Regions from separate parts of the Xenorhabdus entomophaga genome, predicted to be linked through region 1. Evidence: predicted binding sites of a transcription regulator. Region 1 holds the regulator's gene; each other region holds the start of a gene.
The links. Region 1 encodes PurR, which represses purine synthesis genes. Its sites were predicted from a motif close to CANGCAAACGTTTGCNTG; they were not measured.

Region 1 (3,219 bases):
AGCATACCTAAACAGCTAATGGAAAACAGAGATAATCCGATAATAAGAACAGGTTTTCTGCCTAAGCGATCAGATAATTGTCCCCATAAAAGCTGTGCAAAGGCAAAGCCGGCAAGAAAAATGCTGAGACTCGCACTAATGGCGTTTTCTGAGGTACCTAATTCTGCTTTCATTGCATCAAAAGCAGGCAGATACATATCGATAGCCAAATAGCCGAGCATACTCAGGCCGGCGAGATAAAACATGAATGAAGTTGAGTTTTTATTTGTTGCCATAATATTAATAAATGGTGTTAATAAGTGATGTTAATAAATAGTGTTAATAACTTGACGTGGTAATTGATAAGGAGATACCCGACTTATTTTATATGGCATGATTTTTACTTGTGAAACGGTAATATTTGCACCATATTGTGAAAAAAATTGAAAGGAATATATATGTGGTCTGAATACTCTCTGGAAGTTGTTGATGCTGTTGCCAGAACAGGAAGTTTTAGCGCTGCTGCATCAGAGCTTCATCGTGTACCTTCCGCTATCAGCTATACGGTAAAACAACTTGAAGAATGGCTGGCAGTACCTTTATTTGAACGGCGTCATCGTGATGTGGATTTAACTGAGGCTGGAATTATTTTTGTCAAGGAGGCGAGATCAGTTATCAAAAAAATGAAACACACCCGACACCAGTGCCAGCAAGTAGCCAATGGATGGCGGGGACAATTCAGTATTGCGGTTGATCAAGTTGTAAAGCCGGAGCGGACACTTCAGTTGATTTTGGATTTTTACCGCCATTTTCCAGATATTGAATTGTTTATCTATCCTGAAGTTTTTAATGGTGTATGGGATGCTCTTGTAGATGAGAGGGTGGATGTTGCCATTGGGGCGACACGTGCCTCTCCTGTCGGTGAGCGATATAGCTTTAGGGATATGGGATTCATGCCCTGGTTGTGTGTCGCCAGCCCTGAACATGAACTGGCTGAGATATCGGGAAAACTGAACGATGATCAAATCCGTCGTTATTCCAGTTTGTGTCTTGAAGACACTTCTCGCAGCTTACCTAAACGCGATACATGGGCTTTGGATAACCAACGGCGATTGATTGTACCTGATTGGGATGCTGGATTGAGTTGCCTGATGGATGGATTGTGTGTCGGGATGGTGCCCAAGCATCGTGCACTGCCGTTGATCCGTAAAGGAAAGCTGATTGCACTGGAACTTGAACAACCACTGCCTGACAGCCCATGTTGCTTAACATGGTCAGAAGAATGTCATTCACCAGCATTAAGTTGGTTACTTAGTTATCTTGGAGATAGTGAAACACTTAATGCTGAGTGGTTGCAGGAAAATTAACTATTAACGGCGATAATCGATAAAAGGTCCATCCGCCACGGAGCGACGCTCAACGAGACGCGGATGGACTTCAATAGTTTGTGCATCTTCACGCTTATTAATGATCCTATCCAATAGCGTTGAGAAGGCCATTTGCCCCAAACGTTCTTTGGGCTGGTGGATGGTTGTTAATGCCGGTGTAAAATAGCGGGCATTACGAATATTGTCATAACCGATGATAGAAATGTCTTGTGGAACGCGTAATCCCAATTCATCGGCTGCACAAATTGCCCCCATTGCCATAACATCACCACCGCAAAAAACAGCCGTTGGGCGATGCTTTTGGTTCAGGATCTTACACATGGCCTGATAACCGGATTCAGGTTCAAAATCACCTTGTACAATCCACTCGTCCCGAATAGTGATATTGGCTTCTTTCAGTGCTTTGAGAAAACCTTGGTGACGCCCGCCCCCGGTATTTCTTGCCAACGGTCCCGGAATAGATGCAATATCACGATGGCCGCGTTCAATAAGGTAACGACCCGCCAAGTAACCACCATGAAAAGCGTTATCAATAATTGCATCAGTAAAATCCCCTCTGGATTCTCCCCAATCCATAACTACCATGGGAATATTACGATAATCTTCCAACATACCTAAAAGCTGTTCAGGATATTCTGAACACATTACCAGCAAACCATCTACGCGTTTTTGTGCCAACATTGCGAGATAAGCTTTCTGCTTATCAAGATTGTTATGAGAATTACATAAAATCAGCGTGTAACCTTTGCTATAGCAGCTATTTTCAACAGATTCTATGATTTCAGCAAAATAAGGGGCTTCGCTTGATGTTGCCAATAATCCGATGGATTTGGTGTGGTTAACTTTCAAGCTGCGAGCAACGGCGCTGGGAGAATAATTCAGCTCCTTAATTGCAGCCCAAACTGCAGCCTTTGTATCTTCGGCGACGAAGCGGGTTTTATTGATAACATGGGATACAGTTGTGGTCGAAACACCAGCGCGTTTAGCCACATCTTTAATCGTTGCCATGATAAAAAGGACTCCTGACCTTATGGTCTAAATTTATATACCCTTCATTTTTCAGGCTGCCACATAGTTGATTGCTCTAGCTAGTGTCACTTTGCAACCTGAAATCTATTGGATATAGATATTTGTTAAGCGTTTGCCAATATATTTATATATAGAGTGGTCGTTGGCAATAATTTAGCGATGAACCTTGAATTTTGTCTGATCTAGCTCAAAAGTGAAAGTAATAATCGATGTTATAAAGAGTATGGTTCAAGAATTACAGTCTAGTTTTTTAGATAATGCGATAAATAACCATCTAAAACTTATGGTATTGAGATATCTTAATTTTCACGTTGAGGATAGTCTATGGACACAGATCTGAAGTTGGGATTATTGGCTGCCAGCAGTGCATTAATCATGATTGTTTTTCTGGGAAGCCTTTGCCTTATCTGATCGAGTTCGAGAAAAAGAATTGAGGTATAACATCACTTGTTTAAGGGTAGGTGCACCTGTTCATAATGTGGTGAATAGGTGCACTTGCCCTTGTTATTTCAAACTGGGACGAGAATTAATCTTATTAAGCCAGATTTTCTTCAACAAATTTCCAGCTGACTAAGGCCCAGAAGTGCTCCAGGTATTGAGGACGCGCATTGCGGTAATCGATGTAATATGCGTGTTCCCAAACGTCAACTGTCAAAACTGGCTTATCTTCGCCTGTCAGTGGGGTTGCTGCGTTAGAAGTATTAACGATAGCGAGGCTGCCGTCAGTTTTCTTGACCAGCCATGTCCAGCCAGAACCAAAGTTTTTCAGGGCAGCGTCAGTAAATTGCTGTTTGAACTCAGCAAAAGAACCGAAAGCACTGTT
Region 2 (3,219 bases), on a different contig from region 1:
ATCCATACGGGATTAAGAAGTGCCCAATTACCGGGACGTTTCCAAATCGTCAGGGAAAAACCGCTGGTTATTCTGGATGTGGCACATAATCCTCATGCTGCGGGTTATCTGGTTCAGAAATTGGCAGAACTGCCTCGTGCACCAGACAGCAAAATTCGTGGTGTGATTGGCATGCTGGAAGACAAGGATATTGCGGGCACACTGGCTTGCCTTTCCCGGCAAATTGATGAATGGTATTGCGCATCATTGCATGAACTACGGGGTGCAGAGGCTGAGATATTGGCAGGGCAGCTTGCCCGTGCCCGGGCATTTGCAGAAGTTGAACCGGCATGGCAGCAGGCAATGGAAGATGCGTCAGAGCAGGATATCATTGTAGTTTGTGGTTCTTTCCACACCGTGGCGCATGTCATGGAGGCACTTGAGGAGGGGAAGGAACGTGGCAAGTAAATTTCAAAATCGCTTAGTTGGAACTCTTGTTCTTGTAGCACTGGGCGTGGTTGTATTGCCGATTATCTTTGACGGCGATAAGAAATATAAGGAAGAGCAGTTTGCTTCTATCCCATTAGTGCCAAAACCGGGTGATGAAGAAGATATTGACTCGATCCCGCCATTGACGCAAAACATGCCATCCACGCCACCGGAAGGTGCGGCGGAAGCGATGCAGACACAAGCACAGCAGCAATCAGATTCAGAAACTGAAATACTGCCTGAGCTGTCACCTTCTGAGCCAGCTCAGGTAACAGCACCGCCTGCTGCTATCACAAAAGAGCCGAAGGCAGTGGTTAAACCTGAACCTCCACCTCAACCGAAAGTGGAAGCTAAACCACAAACTCAGCCTGACATTCGTTCTGAAAACAAGCCGGAAGCTAAATCGAAGCCAGCAGAACAGGCTCCGCAAGCAGCGGCATATGTTGTTCAGCTTGGCGCGTTGAAAAATGCCGATAAAGTAGGCGAAATAGTGGCTAAACTGCGTCTTTCGGGGCATCAGGTATACACTATTCCTTCTTCTCCGGTGCAGGGGCAATTGACACGGATTTATGTCGGCCCTAACGCCTCCCGACAAAAACTGGAATCTATTTTGTCCGAACTGAGAGAAATCACAGGATTAGAAGGGCAAATTAAAAACTATAAGCCATAAACGGACAGGCACTTCACGGGAATCAAAATGTCCCGTGAAGGTATAAAAAATTATTTTCAGTAGAGTGATAAATCTACTACGCAAACGTTTTCGTTTTCTGTTAGAATGCGCCCGACCTGAACGTCGGGAGCCTATTTTTGGATTAAAATATGGTCTGGATTGATTATACGATTATTGCCATTATTGGTTTCTCGGCACTGGTTAGCCTGATCCGAGGGTTTGTTCGTGAGGCGCTTTCCCTGATAACCTGGGGCTGTGCTTTCTTTGTTGCGAGTCACTTCTATACTTATCTGGCGGCGTATTTTACCCGTCTTGAAGATGAGCTGGTGCGTAATGGCATAGCGATTGCTATTTTATTTATTGCAACACTGATTATTGGCGCAGTAGTGAACTATGTTATTGGTTCACTGGTTCAGCGAACTGGCCTGTCAGGTACTGATCGGGTTCTGGGGATCTGTTTTGGGGCATTGCGCGGGGTATTGATTGTATCTGCCATTCTGTTTGTTGCAGATTCTTTCACGCCACTGCCTAAAAGTCAGGACTGGCAACAGTCACAATTGATCCCGCAGTTCAGTCAAATCATCAGGTGGTTTTTTGACTACCTGCAAAATGCGTCGAGTTTCCTGCCGGAGAGATAATCCTCTCCGCTTGGCTGATGAGGAAAGACTACATGTGCGGTATTGTCGGTATCGTCGGTTTTACACCGGTTAACCAGTCGATTTATGATGCATTGACGGTGCTTCAGCACCGTGGGCAAGATGCAGCAGGCATTGCGACTATTGATAGTAACAATGAATTCCGTTTACGTAAGGCCAATGGCTTGGTCAAGGATGTGTTTGAAACACGACACATGTTACGTTTGCAGGGAACGATTGGGATCGGACATGTCCGTTACCCAACAGCAGGAAGTTCCAGTGCTTCTGAAGCACAACCTTTTTATGTGAACTCTCCTTTTGGTATCACGTTGGCGCATAACGGCAATCTGACAAACGCACATAAATTGAAAAAAATGTTGTTTGAAAATGCCCGCCGTCATGTCAACACCACCTCAGATTCTGAAATCCTGCTAAATATCTTTGCCAATGAATTAACGCAATTCCCGAATTTCCCATTAGAGCCTGACAACATTTTTGCAGCCGTCGCGGAAATGCACAGGAAAGTTCGCGGTGCTTATGCTTGTGTTGCCATGATTATCGGGCATGGATTAGTGGCTTTTCGTGATCCGCATGGTATCCGCCCGCTGGTGTTGGGGAAACGTACACTGGAAGATGGCCGCAATGAATATATGGTGGCATCAGAAAGCGTGGCACTGGATACATTGGGCTTTGAATTTCTGCGTGATGTGGCTTCCGGCGAAGCGATCTATATCACCGAAAACGGGCAATTATTCACTCGCCAGTGTGCTGAAGATCCGTCACTGACACCTTGCCTGTTCGAGTTTGTTTACCTTGCCCGCCCTGATTCCTTTATTGATAAGATTTCGGTATATAACGCACGGTTACGGATGGGCAAGAAGTTAGGCGAAAAAATTTCCCGTGAATGGGAAGATTTGCATATTGACGTGGTGATTCCGGTTCCGGAAACGTCTTGTGACGTTGCGCTGGAAATTGCTCACATTTTAAATAAACCCTATCGTCAGGGATTTGTTAAAAACCGTTATGTCGGGCGTACTTTTATTATGCCCGGTCAGAATGAACGTCGTAAATCAGTTCGCCGGAAACTCAATGCTAACCGCGCTGAATTCCGTGGTAAAAATGTTTTGCTGGTGGACGACTCCATCGTGCGCGGGACAACTTCAGAGCAGATTGTTGAATTGGCACGTGAAGCGGGAGCCAAGAAAGTTTATTTTGCTTCGGCAGCGCCGGAAGTTCGTTTCCCGAATGTTTATGGTATTGACATGCCGAATGCCAATGAGCTGATTGCTCATGGCCGGGAAGTGGATGAAATTCGCCAGCTCATTGGTGCTGATGCCTTGATATATCAGGATCTCCAAGATCTTATTCAGGCGGTACGGGAAGAAAACCCGGATATTGAAAAATTCGAATGCTCTGTATTTGATGGTATCTATGTGACGAAAGACA
Region 3 (3,219 bases), on a different contig from region 1:
AGACCGCAGAAACCATTGAGTTGAGGCCATTTGCCAACACGCCTCCCTTGATGCGTTTCATGTATAGCGGGCCTCTGACGGGTTGCTCTGAGACATCCGACGTTGCCGTGATATCGCCGATTGTCTCCAGTGACGTCACCATAAAAATCAGAATAAGCGGGATCAGCAGATTCCAGTCAAAAGACAGGCCATAATAGAGTGGTGAAGGAACTGTCACGATTGATGTATCTACCGTTGATTTCGAAAGAGGTAGCATATCCATGTACCAGGCCACCAGATAGCCTATGGCCATGGCAATAACCAGAGACGCGACGCGTAGGTAAGGGTTACGCTGGCGATTCAGCAGTACGATAACGGCAAGGACAATACCTGCTAACAGCAGATTTCCGGGCGCGCCAAATGTACCGTTTTGAATGGCAGAGTAACCGCCGCCAATCGAAGTTAATCCGACTTGGATCAGAGATAAGCCGATAATCATTACCACAATACCGGATACCAGCGGTGTAATGATCCTTCTTGCCAGATGGAGTACACGGGATAGCAGAACTTCGGTCATTGAAGCAACCATCAGTGTACCGAACAGGGTTGCCATCATCGTTGGGATATCCGCACCGCCGTTTTTCAGTGCCATGCCACCCATGATAAGTGGGGCAACAAAGTTAAAACTGGTTCCCTGAATTGAAAGCAAACCAGAACCAATTGGTCCCCAAGAGCGAATTTGAATAAGTGATGCCAATCCTGAGGCAAACAGGGACATACTGATGATGCGCTGCGTATCCTGTTCAGGAAGCCCAAGTGCCTGACAAATCAATATCGCTGGAGTGATAACTGCGACAAACATCGCCAGCAAATGTTGGCATGCCGCAAATAAGGCATGCGGGAGTGGAGGCTTATCCTCAAGGCGATAGAGCAGCTCATTATCTGACGTGTTGAGAGCCGAATTGTTGGGAACTTCTGATGGGTTGGCTTCACGGGTTAAATTGACCATGTAGTGAAATTCCAGAGGGACAAAGAAACGCATTTTAATGATCTTCACTATGAAAGCAATCGTTTGCCTAAGGTTTTCATTGTGAGATACGGCTTAATTTCGTCACATTTTTAAATATTTTAACTTGTGTTTATTAATAATTTTCTTTCTAATCCAACCCTTACCTGCTCTTGGCGTTTTTATAGGATGATTATAACGTCACATTAAGTTCACATAATTTTAACAATAGATGGGGTACATAAATGTATCATCTGGATGTTTATGGCACGCTCGTTGCTGCCACACTTGTTTTGTTACTAGGAAGAAAACTCGTACAATCAGTCTCATTCCTTGAGAAATATACAATCCCTGAACCTGTCGCAGGTGGGTTATTGGTCGCTTTAGTATTACTGGCGATTAAACAAACCACGGGTTGGGAAGTCGGTTTTGATTTATCACTCCAAGAGCCCCTTATGTTGACGTTCTTTGCCACCATCGGCTTGAACGCTAACCTTGCCAGCCTGAGAGCGGGCGGAAAACTTTTGATCTTTTTTATCTGCGTGATTGTTGGCCTGTTATTGGTACAAAACACGGTAGGTATCGTATTGGCGAAAATGCTTGGTCTTGACCCGCTCATGGGGTTGCTGGCGGGGTCTATTACACTTTCTGGCGGTCACGGAACGGGTGCTGCGTGGGGTAAAGTCTTCACTGAACGTTACGGCTTTGAAAATGCTACTGAAGTCGCTATGGCCTGTGCCACATTCGGCTTGGTTCTGGGCGGTTTGATCGGTGGCCCGGTTGCTCGTTTTCTGGTGAGAAATACCAAAACACCGGGTTTGAGTACAGAAGATACAGAGCTTCCGACTGCGTTTGAGAAACCCTATACGGGCCGGCTTATCACGCCATTAGTGATGCTGGAAACCATTGCCATGATTTCCATTTGCTTATTGGCAGGCAGTTTCATTGAAAAACAATTGCAAGGCACGGCCTTTGAATTGCCGACATTTGTATGTGTACTGTTTGTTGGGGTTATTCTCAGTAATAGCCTGTCTTTGCTTGGTTTTTATCGGGTATTTGATCGAGCGGTTTCAGTATTGGGTAACGTTAGTCTGTCACTGTTCCTTGCAATGGCGCTGATGAGCCTGAAATTGTGGCAGTTGGCTTCCCTTGCGCTACCGATGCTGATTATTCTCGTTGTACAGACAGTCGTGATGGCTCTGTATGCTGTTTTCGTCACTTATCGTGTGATGGGAAAAAATTATGATGCAGCAATATTGTCAGCGGGTCATTGTGGTTTTGGTCTGGGCGCAACGCCAACGGCTATCGCGAATATGCAGGCGATTACTGACCGCTTTGGACCATCACATGTGGCATTCTTGCTTGTGCCGATGGCAGGGGCATTCTTTATTGATATCGTTAATGCTGCTGTCATCAAACTGTATCTGTTGTTACCAATGTTCCCATCTGTTACAGGTTAATTTGACACGCTTGTGATATGGCCTGATATCTTGGCTAAAAAATGCCGCTGAAATTATATTCAGCGGCATTTTTTTAACTGTTTATTGGATGGCTTACGTTAGGCATGGCTGTATTGTGAGCTATCCGGTAGCCAGCGTTCAATTAACGCTTTGGCATGTTCAGGATAGTGCTGGTGGATATAGCGGGCAATGCGTTGAACTTCCGGCAACATATTTTGATCCCGCAATAAATCCGCGATCCTGAATTCAGCATTACCCGTTTGGCGCTTACCGAGTAATTCACCCGGCCCCCGAATCTCTAAATCTTTCTGGGCAATCACAAAACCATCATTACTATCCCGTAAAACTTGCAGGCGTATTTTGGCCGTGTGGGTCAGTGGGGTTTTATAGAGCAGAACACAGTGTGAAGCAACGGCTCCACGCCCGACACGCCCACGAAGCTGATGTAATTGAGCCAATCCCAAACGTTCGGGGTTGTCGATGATCATCAGGCTGGCATTCGGCACATCAACGCCGACTTCAATGACGGTAGTGGCAACCAGTAATTGCAATTCCCCCTGCTTAAAAGATTCCATGATGCTTTGTTTTTCTGCGGGTTTCATTCGCCCATGTACCAAGCCAATTTTCAGTTCCGGTAATGCCTGTGCCAGCTCTTCACTGGTCGCTTGTGCTGCTTGCGCTTCCAGAACGTCAGAATCTTCAATCAGCGTACATACCCAGTAGGCTTGGCGCCCTTCATCCAGACAGGCGCTTTTTATGCGTTGGATAATGTCG
Region 4 (3,219 bases), on a different contig from region 1:
ATTTACCGACGCAAGAAAGCAATATCGCCAACACCGCAGCACCGCCAATCACCCATGTACTATAGACACGGGTCAATGCCATAACACCGATATTCTCACCATAAGTCGTGTTAGGTGTTGAACCGAAGAAACCCGAAATCATCGTTGAAAAGCCATTCGCAAACATTGAGCGATGCAGACCCGGATTTTTCAGCAAATCTTTTTGTACGATATTCGCCGTCACCACCAAATGCCCGACATGTTCCGCGATCACCACCAATGCCGCCGGTAAAATCGTCATGATGGCAAACCATTCAAAACGAGGTGTATAGAAAGTTGGCAATGCAAACCATGGTGCTTCACGTACTGGCGTTAAATCTACAATGCCCATAAAGAATGACAGCCCGTAACCCACCAGCACACCAATCAGAATCGGAATAATCGCCATAAAACCACGGAATACGACAGATCCTAAAATGGTTACAGCCAGCGTTACCATAGATATGGTCAAATGGGTCATATTAACTTCCGAACCTGACGCTGGGCGCAAACCCGCCATATCCGCAGCAACACCAGCCAATTCCAGGCCGATTACCGCAACAATAGCACCCATCGCCGCAGGTGGAAACATCACGTTGATCCAACCTCTTCCTGCTACTTTAACAATCAGGGCAACCAGACAGAACAACAAGCCGCAGACAATAAATCCCCCCAATGCCAATTCATATCCTAAAGGCAACAGCAACAGTACAGGCGAAATAAAGGCAAAACTTGAACCTAAATAAGCGGGAATTTTTCCTTTACAAATCACCAAATAGAGTAATGTTCCAATACCATTGAACAATAAAATCGTGGCGGGATTAACTTTAAACAAAATGGGAACCAAAACGGTTGCCCCAAACATAGCAAACAGATGTTGTAAACTTAATGGAATAGTCTGTGCCAAAGGCGGTCGTTCGTCTACCCCAATAGTCCGACGGGTCATGCTTGATATCCTCTTATCTCATCTTGCTAGAAACCAAAAAAAAGCCGACTTCTCAGCCGGCTAAAAATGTTACTTAGTACCAAATATTTTATCGCCTGCATCCCCCAGGCCGGGAACAATGTACCCCTGTTCATTGAGGCGTTCATCAATTGAAGCAGTGTAAAGTTCAACATCCGGGTGAGCTTTTTCCAGTGCAGCAACCCCTTCTGGAGCAGCCACCAGAACCAATACCTTAATGGCAGGGCATCCTGCTTTTTTCAACAGATCAATCGTAGCGATCATGGAACCGCCGGTTGCCAGCATTGGGTCAACAACCAATGCCATGCGCTCATTAATGTCGGAAACCAATTTCTGGAAGTAAGGCACGGGTTCGAGTGTTTTTTCGTCACGATACACACCGACGACACTGATTCGCGCACTCGGAATATTTTCCAGTACCCCATCCATCATGCCCAATCCTGCACGCAGGATAGGTACTACCGTAATCTTTTTCCCTTTAATCTGGTCTATTTCTACCGGACCGCACCATCCATCAATGGTTACTTTCTCAACTTCTAAATCAGCAGTTGCTTCATATGTCAGAAGACTACCCACCTCTGAGGCCAGTTCACGAAAGCGTTTAGTGCTTATATCATGATCTCGCATCAAACCAAGTTTATGTCTAACCAGTGGGTGTTTAACCTCAACGATCTTCATGGGTTTCTCCTAATATAGCCGGCAGATAAAAAATCGCGGGATTATACCGCCTTTTCAGCAGCACGCCACTATCAATCTATTGATTTTTATCAACCACAAGTATTTTTCTTTAATTTTCATTCAGCAGGAATCTTGTATAAAGCTATCGCAAACGTTTGCTTAGGCTGTTAGAATTGCTGCCGTTATGTTTTATTCATAAAAATGCAACCATCTGGGAGCTACGCAGTGACCAACAAAACCTCTCTTAGCTATAAAGATGCCGGTGTCGATATTGATGCTGGCAATGCCTTAGTCAATCGTATCAAAGGTGTCGTAAAACAGACCCGTCGCCCTGAAGTGATGGGGGGATTGGGCGGTTTCGGTGCATTATGTGCCCTGCCTCAGAAATATCGTGAGCCGGTGTTGGTTTCCGGTACAGATGGTGTTGGTACCAAGCTGCGCCTTGCCATGGATCTGAAACGCCATGATACCATCGGAATTGATCTGGTCGCCATGTGTGTCAATGATCTGGTTGTTCAGGGAGCAGAGCCTCTTTTCTTCCTTGATTACTATGCTACAGGCAAATTGGATGTGGATACCGCAGCCAGTGTTATCACAGGCATTGCAGAAGGCTGCAAACAGGCAGGCTGTGCGCTGGTTGGCGGTGAAACAGCAGAAATGCCTGGTATGTATCACGGTGAAGATTATGACGTCGCTGGTTTTTGCGTCGGTGTCGTTGAAAAAGCAGAGATTATTGATGGCAGCCAGGTTCAGGTTGGTGACGCACTGATTGCGCTGGCATCCAGTGGCCCACATTCCAACGGCTATTCTTTAATCCGTAAGATACTCGAAGTCAGTCAGGCAAACCCTGAAACGACCGAGCTTGACGGAAAATCACTCGCAGATCATCTGCTTGCCCCAACGCAAATTTATGTTAAATCAATCCTTGAGCTGATTGAAAAGGTTGACGTTCATGCAATTTCACACCTGACAGGGGGTGGCTTTTGGGAGAATATTCCTCGCGTTCTGCCAGAAAATATGCAGGCCAGAGTCAACGCCGACAGTTGGCAGTGGCCATCAATTTTCACGTGGCTACAGCAAGCCGGCAATGTCAGCGAACATGAAATGTACCGCACATTTAACTGCGGGGTGGGTATGATAATTGCGTTGCCTCAATCTCAGGCAGAGCAGGCAATTTCATATCTGAAAGCATCAGGTGAAAATGCCTGGCAAATTGGTACAATTTCCGAACTCAACGCTGATGATCAACCGGTTGTTATCAATAAATAAATTATAAAGAAACAAATATTGTTCCCAATAAATTTCAAGTTGCAGTCAATAAAGCTGCAACTTGCAAGATAAAGGGTATATCAGTCAATGAAATTTTCAGCTAAGAGAAACCATGAAAAAAATTGTCGTCTTAGTATCCGGCAATGGCAGCAATCTTCAATCCATCATAGATTCCTGCCAACAAAACCGGATTAATGGGAGTATTTCTGCCGTCTTCAGTAATAATGCTGATGCCTATGGTTTGAAACGGGCTGAACAGGCCAATATTCCAGCCCATTTTATTGACCCAA

Region 2: a site for PurR is predicted at 1,216-1,233, ahead of cvpA (colicin V production protein). Genes of this name have one in related genera too.
Region 3: a site for PurR is predicted at 1,041-1,058, ahead of gltS (sodium/glutamate symporter). Genes of this name have one in related genera too.
Region 4: a site for PurR is predicted at 1,805-1,822, ahead of purM (phosphoribosylformylglycinamidine cyclo-ligase). Genes of this name have one in related genera too.

Annotation. Positions count from the first base shown of each region.
Region 1 covers NZ_JBBMXH010000025.1:15,317-18,535, reverse strand. The annotation lists gene punC (purine nucleoside transporter PunC) at 1-275, opposite strand, end outside; gene punR (DNA-binding transcriptional activator PunR) at 438-1,346, shown strand; gene purR (HTH-type transcriptional repressor PurR) at 1,350-2,375, opposite strand; gene sodB (superoxide dismutase [Fe]) at 2,932-3,219, opposite strand, start outside.
Region 2 covers NZ_JBBMXH010000108.1:4,380-7,598, reverse strand. The annotation lists gene folC (bifunctional tetrahydrofolate synthase/dihydrofolate synthase) at 1-447, shown strand, start outside; gene dedD (cell division protein DedD) at 437-1,138, shown strand; gene cvpA (colicin V production protein) at 1,288-1,776, shown strand; gene purF (amidophosphoribosyltransferase) at 1,809-3,219, shown strand, end outside.
Region 3 covers NZ_JBBMXH010000105.1:570-3,788, forward strand. The annotation lists gene AAC854_RS18105 (uracil-xanthine permease family protein) at 1-988, opposite strand, end outside; gene gltS (sodium/glutamate symporter) at 1,231-2,445, shown strand; gene recG (ATP-dependent DNA helicase RecG) at 2,544-3,219, opposite strand, start outside.
Region 4 covers NZ_JBBMXH010000039.1:8,091-11,309, reverse strand. The annotation lists gene uraA (uracil permease) at 1-964, opposite strand, end outside; gene upp (uracil phosphoribosyltransferase) at 1,034-1,660, opposite strand; gene purM (phosphoribosylformylglycinamidine cyclo-ligase) at 1,886-2,929, shown strand; gene purN (phosphoribosylglycinamide formyltransferase) at 3,042-3,219, shown strand, end outside.